2 regions of the Kocuria sp. WN036 genome follow, and region 2 is predicted to be linked to the other one. Evidence: riboswitches for the same ligand, from Rfam matches in the RefSeq annotation. Region 2 holds a riboswitch; the other holds the start of a gene.
The links. A riboswitch is a leader RNA that binds a small molecule or an ion and turns the genes downstream of it on or off. The one in region 2 is predicted to bind cyclic di-AMP.
Positions count from the first base shown of each region.

Region 1: another riboswitch for cyclic di-AMP. It lies ahead of CK505_RS18580 (C40 family peptidase); the one in region 2 lies ahead of CK505_RS08810 (C40 family peptidase).

Region 1 covers NZ_NSKF01000035.1:6,094-13,028, forward strand. Annotated here, with positions in the region: gene CK505_RS16225 (heavy metal translocating P-type ATPase) at 1-443, shown strand, start outside; gene CK505_RS16230 (DUF305 domain-containing protein) at 482-1,153, shown strand; gene CK505_RS16235 (SHOCT domain-containing protein) at 1,227-1,490, shown strand; gene CK505_RS19095 (hypothetical protein) at 1,627-1,683, shown strand; gene CK505_RS19100 (hypothetical protein) at 1,782-1,877, shown strand; gene CK505_RS16245 (APC family permease) at 1,967-3,301, shown strand; gene CK505_RS16250 (DUF305 domain-containing protein) at 3,373-4,080, opposite strand; gene CK505_RS16255 (four-helix bundle copper-binding protein) at 4,305-4,715, opposite strand; gene CK505_RS18280 (hypothetical protein) at 4,714-4,902, shown strand; cyclic di-AMP (ydaO/yuaA leader) riboswitch at 5,316-5,506, shown strand; gene CK505_RS18580 (C40 family peptidase) at 5,512-6,174, shown strand; gene CK505_RS16265 (DUF305 domain-containing protein) at 6,493-6,935, shown strand, end outside.
Region 2 covers NZ_NSKF01000011.1:58,009-64,943, reverse strand. Annotated here, with positions in the region: gene CK505_RS19055 (DUF4031 domain-containing protein) at 1-391, shown strand, start outside; gene CK505_RS08820 (hypothetical protein) at 309-575, opposite strand; gene CK505_RS08815 (C40 family peptidase) at 707-1,612, opposite strand; gene CK505_RS08810 (C40 family peptidase) at 1,894-2,559, opposite strand; cyclic di-AMP (ydaO/yuaA leader) riboswitch at 2,565-2,754, opposite strand; gene CK505_RS08805 (metal-dependent transcriptional regulator) at 3,073-3,759, opposite strand; gene serC (phosphoserine transaminase) at 3,994-5,133, shown strand; gene CK505_RS08795 (MFS transporter) at 5,130-6,350, opposite strand; gene CK505_RS08790 (DUF3027 domain-containing protein) at 6,404-6,935, opposite strand, start outside.

The DNA of each region.
Region 1 (6,935 bases), on a different contig from region 2:
CCCGGGGGATGACCGTGGCCATGGTCGGCGACGGCGTCAACGACGCCCCCGCCCTGGCCCGGGCCGAGGTCGGCATCGCCATCGGCGCCGGCACCGACGTGGCCATGGAGTCGGCCGGGGTGGTCCTGGCCGGCAACGACCCCCGGTCCGTGCTGTCGATGATCGAGCTGTCGCGGGCCAGCTACCGGAAGATGATCCAGAACCTGGTCTGGGCCGCCGGCTACAACGTGGTCGCCGTGCCCCTGGCCGCCGGGGTGCTCGCGCCGATCGGGATCGTGCTGTCCCCGGCCGTGGGCGCGGTGCTGATGTCGGCGTCCACGATCGTGGTGGCGCTCAACGCCCAGCTGCTGCGCCGCCTCGACCTCGACCCGGCCCATCTGGCCGCCGTCAGCGCCGAGGACCGCCGTCCCGCCGAGCAGTCCACGACTGCCCCCACCCACTGACCCACCGACACAACCGACAAGAAGAGAAGGACACCCCCATGAAGCGAACCACCGCCCTCAGCACCCTCGCCCTGGCCTCCGCCCTGGCCCTGACCGGCTGCGGCACCGGCGCCGACGAGCAGGACACCGGCACGAGCGCGGAGACCGCCGCCCCGGCCACCGCCGCCCCCGAGACCCCCAGCACCACCTCGGCCTCCGAGGAGCCGATCGCCGAAGAGCACAACGACGCGGACGTGATGTTCGCCCAGATGATGGTCCCGCACCACGAGCAGGCCGTGGAGATGAGCGAGACGCTGCTGGCCAAGGAGGAGGTGCCGGCCGAGGTCGCCGATTTCGCCCAGCAGGTGATCGACGCCCAGGGCCCGGAGATCGAGCGCATGAACGCCATGCTCGAGGCCTGGGGCCAGGAGCCCATGATGGAGTCCGGCGGCATGGAGGGCATGGACCACGGCTCCGGGGCGGGGATGAGCGGGATGATGAGCGAGGAGGACATGCAGGCCCTGGAGGACGCCCAGGGCACCGAGGCCTCCCGGCTGTACCTGGAGCAGATGACCGCCCACCACGAGGGCGCGGTCGAGATGGCCCGCGACCAGGTCGAGCAGGGGCAGAACCCGCAGGCCGTGGCCCTGGCCCAGGACGTCATCGAGGCCCAGGAGGCCGAGATCACCGAGATGGAGGGCCTGCTCCAGGGCCTGCCCAGCGGCTCCTGAGACTCCGCAGGTCGTCCGGGGCCGCTACAGGGCGGCCCCGGAACAGCGCCAACTACCACGGAAGGAACCCGTCATGATGTGGGGTGACGGCATGGGGTGGATGTGGCTGTTCTGGCTCCTGCTCATCGGGGGCACGGTGGTGCTGGTCTTCGTGCTGGTGAAGGCGTTCACCAGCGGCTCGGGCGGCGGCACCTGGCAGGGCGGCACCGCGCCGCCGACGACGGGTGCAGGCCCGCGCCGGTCCCGGGAGATCCTCCAGGAGCGCTACGCCCGCGGAGAGATCAACACCGAGGAGTACCGGGAACGCCTACGGACCCTGGAAGAAGGCGACCGGTGAGCCCGCTGAGCCGCCGCCAGCAGCTGTCCCTGGATGCGGCGGAGGAAGACCGGGCCGCATGATGTCCTTCACGATCGACGGGTAAGGGTACGACGCCGAGCGCACCGACCAGCGGGTCCGGGTGGGCACCGTGGAGGTGTGGACCCTGACCAACTCCAGCCCCCTGGACCACCCGGTGCACCTGCACGTGTGACCCCTGCAGGTCGTGGCCGAGGAGGGCCGCGACGTCTCCGCACCGCGGTGGCGGGACGTGGTCAACATCCCGGCCTTCGGGGGGGGGTCACCGTCCGGGTGGCCTTCGACGACTTCGGCGGCCGCCCCGTCTTCCGCTGCCACACCCTCGACCACGAAGACCTCGGCATGATGGGCACCCTCGAGGTCCGCTGAGCGGCGGTGGGCCCGACCCACCGACCTTGTCCGACAACCCCACCGCCGAGAAACGATCGCACCCCGGCAGGAAGGACGTGCAGCTCCCCATGAACGACAGCACGCAGACGCAGCAGAAGCTCTCCCTGACCGGATCCGTCGCCCTGGGCACGGGGGTGATGATCGGTGCGGGCATCTTCGCCCTCGTGGGGCAGGTCGCGGAGCTGGCCGGGGGCTGGGTGCCCTGGGCGTTCCTCGCCGGGGCCGTGGTCGTGGCGTTCAGCTCCTACTCCTACATCCGCTACTCGGCCACCAACCCGTCCTCCGGCGGGATCGCGATGCTACTCAAGGCCGCCTACGGCCCCGGGGTTCTCGCCGGGTCCTTCTCCCTGTTCATGTACGTGTCGATGATCCTGGCCGAGTCCCTGCTGGGCCGCACCTTCGCCTCCTACCTGCTGCGCCCCTTCGGCCTGCAGGACTCCGCGGTGTGGGTGCCGGTGCTGGCGGTGGTGGCCATCGCGGCCGCCGCCCTGGTCAACCTGGTGGGCAACCGGTGGGTGGAGCGCTCCGCCACGGTGACCGCGGCAATCAAGATCGTCGGGATCGCCGTGCTGGCGGTCGCGGGCATCCTCGCGGCAGGGGTGTCCTCCCTGGGCAGGCTGTTCACCGCCGCCGACCGCACCCCACCGGAGGCGGGCTGGCTGGGCTTCCTGGCCGGGACCACCCTGTGCATCCTGGCGTACAAGGGCTTCACCACGATCACCAACCAGGGCGCGGACCTGCAGCAGCCGCAGCGCAACATCGGCCGCTCCATCATGATCTCCATCGCCCTATGCACCGTGCTCTACCTGCTGATCACCGTCGCGGTCACCGGCAGCCTGACCGTGCCGCAGATCGTGGCGGCCCGGGACTACGCCCTGGCCGAGGCGGCCGAGCCGATGTTCGGCGCCTGGGGTGTGACGCTGACCGTGGTGATCGCCGTCGTCGCGACGCTGTCGGGACTGGTCGCGAGCCTGTTCTCGGTCTCGAAGCTCTACGACATGCTCCGCGACATGGGCCAGGCCCCCGGGCTGCCGGGGCAGGAGGGTCACCAGTCCCTCTACATCACGGCCGGGCTGGCGATGCTGATGGCCGCGTTCTTCGACCTGTCCCAGATCGCCTCCCTCGGCGCCATCCTGTACCTGGCCATGGACATCGCCATCCACCTCGGCATCCTGCGCCACCTCAAGGACGATGTCGGGGCCAAGCCCTGGATCCCCGGGATCGCGATCCTGCTCGACGCCGCGGTGCTCGTGCCGTTCGTGCTGCTGAAGGCCCAGTCGGACCCGTTCACCCTGGTGGTCACCGCCGTGGTGGCCCTGATCATCGTCGTCGCACAGTGGGTCGTCGTCCGCCGGCGCGACGGGGCGAACAGCACCGGGCAGCAGCCCCACACTCACCCCTGAAGCCGGTCGCGCGACCGGCTCACGGTGAGGGGCCCGTCGGTGGACGGGCCCCTCACCATGAGCGTGCTCGTTCAGTTCTGGCCGGCCAGCCAGGTGCGGAAGTCCGCGATCTGCGCCTGTTGCGCGGTGATCCCAGCGCTGGAGGCCACCCGCAGCTGAGCATGATCAGCGCGGGACTGCAGCTCGAGGAACTCGACGATCCCGCCGTTGTGGTGCGGGATCATCTTCTGCACGAAAGCGACGTCGAAGTCCTCGCCAGCCTCAACAGCGGCCAGTTCTTCGACCATCATCCGGGTCTCCTCCTCCAGGATCTTCATCTCCTCCTGTGCTTCCTCCGGGGCCTGAGCCTTGGCCTCTTCCGGGGTCAACCCGTACCACTCCTCCAACCAGGTGGTGAACTGGTCGATCTGGTGCTGCTGGCTGGCGATGATGTTCTCCGCGTGGGTGCGGATGTCCGGGCTGGTCCCGCGCTCGAGCTCCAGCTGGGCCATCTCGATCGCGGCCTGGTGGTGGCCAATGATCTCGGCCAGGAAAGTGACCTCCAGCTGCTCGCCCTCCAAACCGGCCAGGGTCTCACCGAATTCGTAGGCGGTCGGGGAGGTGGGATCGGGGCCGAGCATGTCCTCCGGGGCCTGATCCTGGGCGTGGGACGAGACCGGGGTGGTCACCTGTCCGTGGGCGAACACTGGGGCGCTGGCCCCGCCCCACAGGGCCGTGGCGACGACAACGGTGGAGGCGGCGGCCGCCGTGCGACGGCCAGGGAACTGGATGGAACGCATGATGATGTCTCTCTTCCGCAATGAAGGAGCTCGACCCCGAGGTGCCGGCTCGGTCATCAGCCCCGTACCCTGCGCGTGAACAAACCGCGCGGGCAGAGCTGTACTGAACAAGGGGCGGGGGGAAGAGGGAACCCGCATCCGGGCACGCCCGATCAGCCCATCAGGCTCCTCTTTCACCGACGGAGGCCGGTCATCGGCGTCCGTGGGTCAGCGCGAGTCTGGGCTCAGCCCAGGGAGGCGACCAGTGCCGCACAGGCGGCCTCGCAGCGACGGCAGGCCTCAGCACAGATCCGGCAGTGCTCGTGCATGTCCGCGTGCTGCTCGCACTCATCAGCACACGCCTTGCACGCCATCTGGCAGACCCGGATCGCGTCCAAGGTGATGTTCGCGTCGTAGCCGGTGTGCCGGGAGAGCACCCGCCCGGTGGCCTCGCACAGGTCCGCGCAGTCGAGATTGGTGCGGATGCACTTGGTCAGCTCGGCGACCATGTCCTCGGACAGGCAGGCATCGGCACAAGCGGTGCAGGTCTGGGCGCACTCGAAGCAGGCCTCGATACAGGCCGCCAGCTTGCCCTGGTCCACTCCCCCGAGGTCCTTCGGGTAGGTCTCCAGCATCGCGCTCACGTGATGGGTCATGGCTTGCTCCTTCGTCGGTTCGGTCGAGGAGACGAACCGGCCGGAGCCAGCCCGCCATGTCATCGACAGTAAACTGCCGATTCTGTGTGACGCGACCCGAAAGCTTGAAGATTTGATGAAGATCAACGCCTCAAGAATCCGCGATCCCGCCTCACTACCTGGCCTCTACATCGGTGCAGCGGGCTGAATATGGAGATTTCATGAAGAAACCCTGCCCTAAGGCCTCGGAAGGGCACTTCCGAAGCCCTCCCAAACTGTGAGCCACCTTGAAAATCCTCCCCAACAATCTTGGTGCTGGCCCGGCCCGCGCTGAAGACTGCGCATGGTTGCAGAGCCCTGTCGCTGTCGGCTGCGTCCAGCGAAACGCGCGCCACCATGCCATGTGTCCTAGTCAGAGCGCTTTGAAAGACCGGTGTGAGCTACGCGACGGGTCCTGCTGCGTGACGGTTTCACTTCCTCGGGGCGTATTTTTCCGAGGCCGGAATCACAGCTTCCCGCTCCCGACTGAGGAGAGAATCCAGGCCGTGACCTAAACGTGACACTTTCGTTATGGATGGGCTACTGTCCACTGCGTGCCGATGACTGATCCGGTCGGCGCCCTCGTGCACATCGCCGAATTCTGCCGGTGCTCGAGGTTCCTGAAGAGATATCGCTTGGCAGAAGCGGGGGAACCATTTTCGGTCCCGGTGATCCGGGGCCTTGGGGTTAAGCCGGCAGAGCGCGTGCGCTCTGCCGGCCGGGTGTCTCCCACCCGCATCCGACAGCTCACCTCGTAGGCAAAGGGAGGAACTCACCCATGACTGTTTTCAAGCGCCACGCTGCCCGCCACCGTGCCGAGACCACCTCTCACGCCGTGCGCAACACCACGATCGCTGCCACCGCCGGTGCGGTGCTCATCGGCTCCATCGCCCCGGCCCAGGCCTACGCCGAGGTCCCCGCAGAGACCGCCCCCGCCTACGCGACCCCCGCGTCCGCACTGACGACTTACACCTCGGCGGCCTCCCAGCCCGCGGCCGCCCCGCAGACCGTCTCCACCGCCTCTTCCCAGGCCCCGGCCGCGCCCGAGCAGGCTACATCGGCCGTGGCGGTGTCCACCCAATCGGCGGACATCACCGAAATTACCGGCGCCTCCGGGATCGTGGGCACAGCGATGCAGGGAGCCGGCACCGGTTACGTCTGGGGCGGCACGGACTTCGGCGCCTGGGACTGCTCCGGCTTCACCCAGTGGGTCTACGCCCAGCAGGGCATCGACCTCCCCCGCACTAGCCAGCAGCAGTGGGCGGCCGGCACCCTGACCACCGACCCGCAGCCTGGCGACCTCGTCGTCCAGAACGGCGGGGCCCACATCGGGATCTACCTTGGTGGCGGCAAGATGATCTCCGCGCTGAATCCCACCCAGGGCACCTTCGTGCACAGCGTGAATGCCATGCCGACGGTCGGCTACGTCACCTTCCGCTGAGCCAACCCTCCGTCCGCCACGAATGCCGCTCGTGGCGGGCGGCGGGTGTGCCCCCCACCTGATCAGCATCCAGGATCGGTCGGTCAGAACCGGAGATGCCTGCACCCATCCACCGCCGGGGAACACCCCGATCTGGCCGCCTGATGGGCCCGCTCTTGAAGGTTCAGTGAAGATCTACCGCCCAGCCCTCCCAGCCCGGCGAAGCCAGCTGCGGCGGGGCTACCGTGGATGGATCGGTCCGCCTCGACCCGAGGCTGAACAGAGCAAACACCACGATGTGCAGGTCCAGTACGGGCTGCTGCGAAAGAGAGATTCGTCATGACGTCGACGTTCAAGCACCTGGCCGCCGGGACGGCCCTGGCGCTGGCCCTCAGCGGTGCCGGGGCGACCGCGGCGGTCGCGTCCCCGACGCACCAGCCTGCCTCCGCCTCCGCACAGACGGGCGCTGAGCGGCACATGAACCACGACCGCCACTTCGCCGTGATGATGGTCCCCCACCACCAAGGTGCCACCGACATGGCCGAGCTGGCCCTGCAGAAGTCCGAGCGTCCCGAAATCCGTGACCTGGCGGAGAAGATCATCGAGGCCCAGACCGAGGAGATCCAGCAACTGGAAGCAGCGGCCCAGCGGCTGGCCGCCGAGAACACCCCGGGACACCACCACCATGGACACGGCCACCACCACGGCCACGGGCACCACGTCCACGGCCATGGCCATGGCGGCCATGGCCGGAGCATGAATGCCGACATGCAGGGCGCCAT
Region 2 (6,935 bases):
CACGGAGCGCTTCATGCTGGTGGGCGGCAAGCTCGACCCGGGCGAGTCCCCGGCGGCCGCCGCCGTGCGGGAGACGGCGGAGGAGGTCGGGCTGCGGCTGGACGCCGCCCAGCTGCGCCCGCTCGGGGTGTTCGTGGCGCCGGCCGCGAACGAGGCGGGCACGTGGGTGCGGTGCACCGTGTTCACGGCACCTCTCACGGGGCGGCCGGTGCCGCTCGCGGAGATCGAGGAGCTGCGCTGGCAGCCCGTCGACGAGGACTCCCCCGGCGCGCTGCCCGCGGACCTGGCCCCGCTGCTGCGGGAGCACGTCATTCCGGCGCTGCGCCGCGCTCCCGGCGGTCCTCGGTCACGGCCGCAGAGTGCCGCCTCCGGTGGAGCAGGATCCCGGTGATCAGGCCGAGCACGATCCCGATGCCCCCGAACACCGAGAGCCACATCGCGGCGTGCCCCACGAACGCGGCGACGACGAAGCCGGCCACGATGCCGGGCACGGCGCCGCCGATCATGCCGTAGGCCATGTAGGCGTACTCGCGATCCAGGCTCGTGCGGGCGTTGCGGCTGTAGTCGGTGGACATGGGGCCAGTCTATCGGCCGCCGCCGGGGCGCCGGGGTGGCCGGCGCGGTGGGCGCCGGGATGACAGCGGGTGCGCGGTTCCCGTCTGGCCGACCAGGAACCGCGCACCCGAAGCGGTGCTCTCGCGTGCGGTCAGCGCACGCGGACGTAGACGGGGCCGGAGCCCACGTTGACGCTGTCGATGACGGTCGTGCCGCCGTTCCAGCCGCCGTGGACGGCCTTGCCGCCACCGATGTAGACGCCGATGTGGGCCGCACCCATGCCGCCGTCGGCGTAGTAGACGAGGTCGCCCGGCTGCGCCTGGCCGGCGGAGACCTGCGTGCCGAGGCTCAGGTAGGAGGCCGGCCAGCCGTGGTGGTTGATGCCGGCGGCGCGCAGCGCGTTGGTGACGAGCGCGGTGCAGTCCTGGCCCACGCCGAGCTGGCCCATGGCGGCGGAGGAGATGGTCGCGCCCTTGCCGGAGGCCGAGCTCTGCGGGGTGACGGTGCGCTGGGTGGCCGGAGCGGCCTGCACGGCCGGCTTCGGGGCGGGCGCGGCGGCGGGCTTCGGAGCCGGAGCCGCCTGCACGGCCGGCTTCGGGGCGGCGACCGGTGCGGGCTTCGGGGCCGGCTTCGGGGCGGGCGCGGCGGCGGCCTTCGGGGCCGGAGCCGCCTGCACGGCCGGCTTCGGGGCGGCGACCGGAGCGGGCGCGGCGGCGGCCTTCGGCGCCGGAGCGGCCACGGCGGGAGCCGCGACGACCGGGGTCTCGACCTTCTGCCGCTCGGCCTTCTTCTCGACCTTCTTCTCGGACTTCCGGTCGGACTCGACCTTCTGCACGTGGGCGACGGGCTCGAGGGACACGGCGGGCGCCGCGGCGGGGGTGGCCGCGGCCACGGCGGACAGCGGGGCGTCGGCGGAGGCGTCCTGGGCCGGAGCGGCCTGCACGGAGACGGTGGTGGCGAGGGCCAGCCCGGAGAAGGCGGCCACGGCGGCCACGGTGCGGGCCTTGCCGGAGAAGAGCGAGCCGATGCCGTTCGAGGAGGTCAGATCACGGGTCATGAGGAGTTCAGACGACTTTCTTTCGGAGCCGGGCCTGCCGGAGGGCGCGGGTGACAGCACGGATCGCCCCGGGCAGTGCGCGGGGTGGGCCGGTGTCCGGCAGGGGTGCGTTCCGGGATCGGGAACGACGGCCGGCGAGCGGAGGAGGGGGGCGCCGTCCGGTCGGACAGCAGGCACCGCCGGGAACCGGGAGAGCGGTTCTCGGCGTGCGGCGTGGGGGGGGGGGGGGGTGATCGGGTGCCGCCCGCGACGAGCGGGGTCGTCGCGGGCGGCGGACCGGATCAGAAGGTGTAGTAGCCGTCCAGCTGCATGGCGTTGACGGAGTGGACCTGGGTGCCCTGGGTCGGGTTGAGGGCGGAGATCATCTTGCCGCCGCCGATGTAGATGCCCACGTGGGCGCCGCCGTTCTGCGAGACGAGGTCACCGGGCTGCGGGGTGGCGGTGGGGGTGCCCGCCGCGAACTGGGACCAGGTGGTCCGGGGCAGGTCGATGCCGTTCTGGGCGAAGACCCACTGGGTGAAGCCGGAGCAGTCCCAGGCGCCGTAGGCGGTGCCGCCGTAGACGTAGCCCGCACCCTGCGCGGACATCGCGGTGCCCACGACGCCGCCGGCGGCCGGGGCGATCTCGGTGGTGGCGGTGGACTGCGGGGTGACGCTCGAGGTGGCGGCGGTCTGCTGCGGGGCCGGGGCCGGGGCCTCGTAGGCGGGAGCGGCGGGCTGCGCGGCGACCGGGGCCTGGTAGGTGTACGAGGAGTACTCGGCCAGCGAGGCGGAGGCCGGGGCCGAGTAGGCCGCGCCGGTCTCGACGGGAGCCTGGGCGAAGGCCTGGGCCGGGGCGACGGAGCCGATCATCGCGGCGCCGGCAGCGGCGGCGATGGTGGTGTTGCGCACGACGTGCGAGGTGGTCTCGGCACGGTGGCGGGCAGCGTTCAGCGTGAAAAGCGACATGGTTGAGTTCCTCCCTTTGCCTACGAGGTGAGCTGTCGGATTCGGGTGGGAGACACCCGGCCGCAGAACGCACGCGCTCTGACGACTTAACCCCAAGGACCCGGATCACCGGGACCGAAAGTGGTTCCCCCGCTTCTGCCAAGCAGTTTCTGTGTAGAGGCCACGGGCACCGGCAGAATTCGGCGATGTGCTCCGAGGGCGCCGATCCGACCAGTGATCGGCACGCGTTGAACAGTACATGACAGATTACGGAAGTGTCACGTTTTGATCACGACAGATAACAGCCGGACAACGCTGCGGGTCTCAATGAGTAGCTATTGAGAGGAAAAGTCGAATCAATTCGCACCTGTGACGAGCTGTGCAGTGTCTTCGAGCGCCCTGGGAATCCGCCTGTCACCAGGGAAGCCGCGCCTCCGGGGTCCGGCTCGGGCCGGACTGGCCGAAAGTGGCTTGTGAACGTCCCCACACCCGGGAAGAACCGTTCGCCGCCCCGCTCCGGGAGACGGCGGCGCCTCAGGGAGCGAGGACGCGGATGGCCGCGGCGGTGCGCAGGTCGATCTCCGCGGACCGCCCCGTGGCCGCCACCTCGATGCGCACGATCTGACCGTCCACCCGGGCCGTGACCTCCGCCCCGGTGAGCACTCCCACGTCGCTCAGCACGCCCAGGAGGTCCGCGTCCGCCTGGACCACCTCCGGCAGCAGCGCCACGGTGTGCGCCCCGTCCGGGTCGTGGCGGGCGGCGTCGAGCAGGGAGGGGTGCGCCGCTGCGGGGCTCTCCTCGACCCCGAGGGCGGCCAGACCGGGGATCGGCGTGCCGTACGGCGAGTACCGGGGGCTGTGCAGCAGGTCCACGAGCCGCCGCTCGACCTGCTCGCTCATCACGTGCTCCCACCGGCACGCCTCGTCGTGCACCTGGGCGAGGTCCAGGCCGATGACGTCGGCGAGCAGCCGCTCCGCCAGCCGGTGCTTGCGCATCACCTGCACCGCACGCTCACGGCCGGCAGGGGTGAGCAGCAGCGACCGGTCCTGGCCCACCGTCAGCAGCCCGTCCCGCTCCATCCTGGACACCGTCTGCGAGACCGTGGGCCCGGAGTGGTCGAGGCGCTCGACGATCCGTGCCCGCATCGGCGTGATCCCCTCCTCCTCGAGCTCGAGGACGGTCCGCAGGTACATCTCCGTGGTGTCGATCAGGTCGCTCATGCCTCAGTCATCCTTCGTCCGGCCGTCCCGGCCCGGGGATCCCGCCCGGTCCGGTCTTCCCGCACGAGCTTAGTGCGCGAGCCCTCCGGCCGCCCGGAGGGAGGAGGCGCCCGCGGGGCCCGCCGTCCGCGGGTGGGGCAGAATGGGCCGAGTCGCGAACGGCGCGAGCGGCCTCCGCGGCGGCCGTGCCCGTCGCGCACCACCCGCCGCACGTCACCCACGAGGGAGCGCCCGTTGCCCGCACACGTCACCATCCCCCAGCACCTGCTGCCCGCCGACGGCCGCTTCGGCGCCGGCCCCTCCAAGATCCGTCCGGCACAGGTCGAGGCCGTGTCGCGCGCCGGGGCCGGCCTGCTCGGCACTTCCCACCGCCAGGCGCCGGTGCAGGAGCTCGTGGGCTCGGTGCGGGAGGGCCTCGCGCAGTTCCTCGGCCTGCCCTCCGGCCACGAGGTGCTCCTGGGCCTGGGCGGGGCCACCGCGTTCTGGGACGCCGCCGCGTTCGGGCTGGTCGAGCGGAGGGCCCAGCACCTGGTGTTCGGGGAGTTCGGCGCGAAGTTCGCCCAGGCCACCGACGGCGCACCGTTCCTGGAGCCCTCCTCGATCGTGGAGTCCGCCCCCGGCACCCGCCCGGACGCCCGGGCGGAGGAGGGCGTGGACGTCTACGCGTGGCCCCAGAACGAGACCTCCACCGGTGTCGCCGCGCCCGTGCACCGGCCCTCCGGGATCGCGGACGACGCGCTGGTGCTGGTGGACGCGACCTCGGCCGCCGGGGGGATGGCCGCGGAGGTGGCCGCGGCGGACGTCTACTACTTCTCCCCGCAGAAGAACTTCGGCTCGGACGGCGGACTGTGGCTGGGCGCGTTCTCCCCCGCGGCGATCGAGCGGATCGAGCGGATCGGCGCCTCCGGGCGGTGGATCCCCGACTTCCTGCAGCTGACCACGGCGCTGGAGAACTCCCGGAAGAACCAGACCTACAACACCCCGGCCCTGGCCACGCTGGTGATGCTCGACGAGCAGGTCCGCTGGCTCAACGACCAGGGCGGCATGACCTGGGCCGCGGCCCGCACGAAGGCCTCCTCGGACCTGGTCTACGGGTGGGCCGAGGCCTCGTCCTTCGCGTCCCCGTTCGTGGCCCGCCCCGAGGACCGCTCCACCGTGATCACCACCGTGGACTTCGACGCCGCCGTGGACGCGGCCGCCGTCGCGGCGGTCCTGCGCGCCCACGGCGTGGTCGACGTCGAGCCCTACCGCAAGCTGGGGCGCAACCAGCTGCGGATCGCCACGTTCGTCTCCATCGAGCCCGACGACGTCGCCCGGCTGCTGGCCTGCGTGGACCACGTCGTCGAGCAGCTCCGCGGAGGAGCCGGGCGCTAGCCGGAGTTCTCGGGCGCGGAGCGCTCCGCGCGCAGCCGCAGCCAGACGACGAAGCCCACCAGGGCCCCGCCGAGTCCCGCCGCCACGGCGACCCCCATGCCCCAGCGCGCCCCGAGGGCGTCGGTGATCCAGCCGACGACCGGCGCCCCGATCGGGGTGCCGCCCATGAAGATGGCCATGTAGAGGCTCATGACGCGTCCGCGCATCACCGGCGAGGTGGTGGACTGCACGTACGCGTTGGCGGTGGTCATGATGGTCAGGGAGGACAGCCCGCAGGGGACCAGCCACAGCGCGAACAGCGGCAGGGTGGGCGCCGTCGCCGCGCCCAGGCAACTGAGGGCGAAGACGGCGCTGCCCCCGTAGACGTAGCGCAGCCGGGCGCTGCGGCGCCGGGCCGAGAGCAGGGCCCCGGCCACCGTGCCGACCGCGAGCACCGAGTTGAGCAGCCCGAAGGTCTCCGAGCCCCGGCCGAACTCGGGTCCGGCCATGGCGGCCAGGAAGACCGCGAAGTTCAGCCCGAAGGTGCCGATGAGGAAGATGGTGACCAGCACCGCCACGATGTCGGGGCGGCCGGCCACATAGGCCAGCCCCTCCCGGATCTGGCCCCGCCCCCGGCCGGAGCGCGGCATCCCGCGCAGCTCGTCGGCGCGGATCGCCAGGACGGCGGCGAGCATCGCGCCGAAGGTCAGCGTGTTGAGGAGGAACACCCAGCCCGAGCCGATGGCGGCCACGAGCACGCCGGCCACGGCGGGCCCGATCATCCGTGCGGCGTTGAACGAGGTCGCGTTCAGGGCCACGGCGTTGGAGAGGTATGCGTCGTCGACCATCTCCGAGACGAAGGTCTGGCGCACGGGGGCGTCGAGGGTGGAGACGACGCCCAGGGCGAGGGCGAAGCCGTAGACGTGCCACAGGGTGGCCGCGTCGGCCAGGACCAGCGCCCCCAGGCCGGCCGCCAGCACCGCCATGGCCGTCTGGGTCCACAGCAGCAGGCGCCGCCGGTCGAGCCGGTCCGCGAGCACGCCGGCCCAGGGCGCGAGGAAGAGCTGGGGCAGGAACTGCAGGGCCGTCACCACGCCCATGGCGGTGGCGTCGTGGTCCGAGAGCTCGTCGAAGACCAGCCACGACTGGGCCGTGCGCTGCATCCACGTGCCGATGTTGGACACGAGCGCGCCCAGGAACCACAGCCGGTAGTTGCGGAACCGGAAGGACCGGAACATCCCGCGCGCGGGCTCCGGGGCCTCGTCCGTCCTCGCGGTCCCCGGCGGGACGGTCAGAGCTCCTCGCCCTCCTGCGGCGGGACCGGCGTGTCCTCGGCCCGGTCACCGGACGCCGGCTCGCCGTCGGGGGCGCCGCCGGAGCCCTCGGGCCCGCCGGCCGCCGCGGTCTCCCCGGCCTCGTCCTCGGCCCGGTCCTGCTCCTCCTGGGCCTTCTCCTCGGCGCTGACGCGGGCGGACCACGGGACCCACTCGGGCGCCAGCAGGGCATCCTCCCCCGGCAGCAGGCCGACCTCGCAGACCGTCACCGCCTTGCTGCGCGGGGCGCGGGCCAGGCTCGCGAACCAGTTCCAGCCCCGGTACCCGGGCAGGGTGCACTCGAAGTGGTGGACGACCAGCCGGTCCTCCTCCACCGTCACCCGGTGACCGCCGCCGATCTGCGAGGGCTCCGCGATCTGCTCCACCCCGGCGCGAGCCGTGGCGACGTCGGCCACGAGCAGGGGGTCCTGCTTCGGGGCCCGGCGACGGCGGGGCGCCGCCGCCACCGGTGCCGCCTGCTCGGGCGCCGGCGGCACGGCCTCGGCGGGC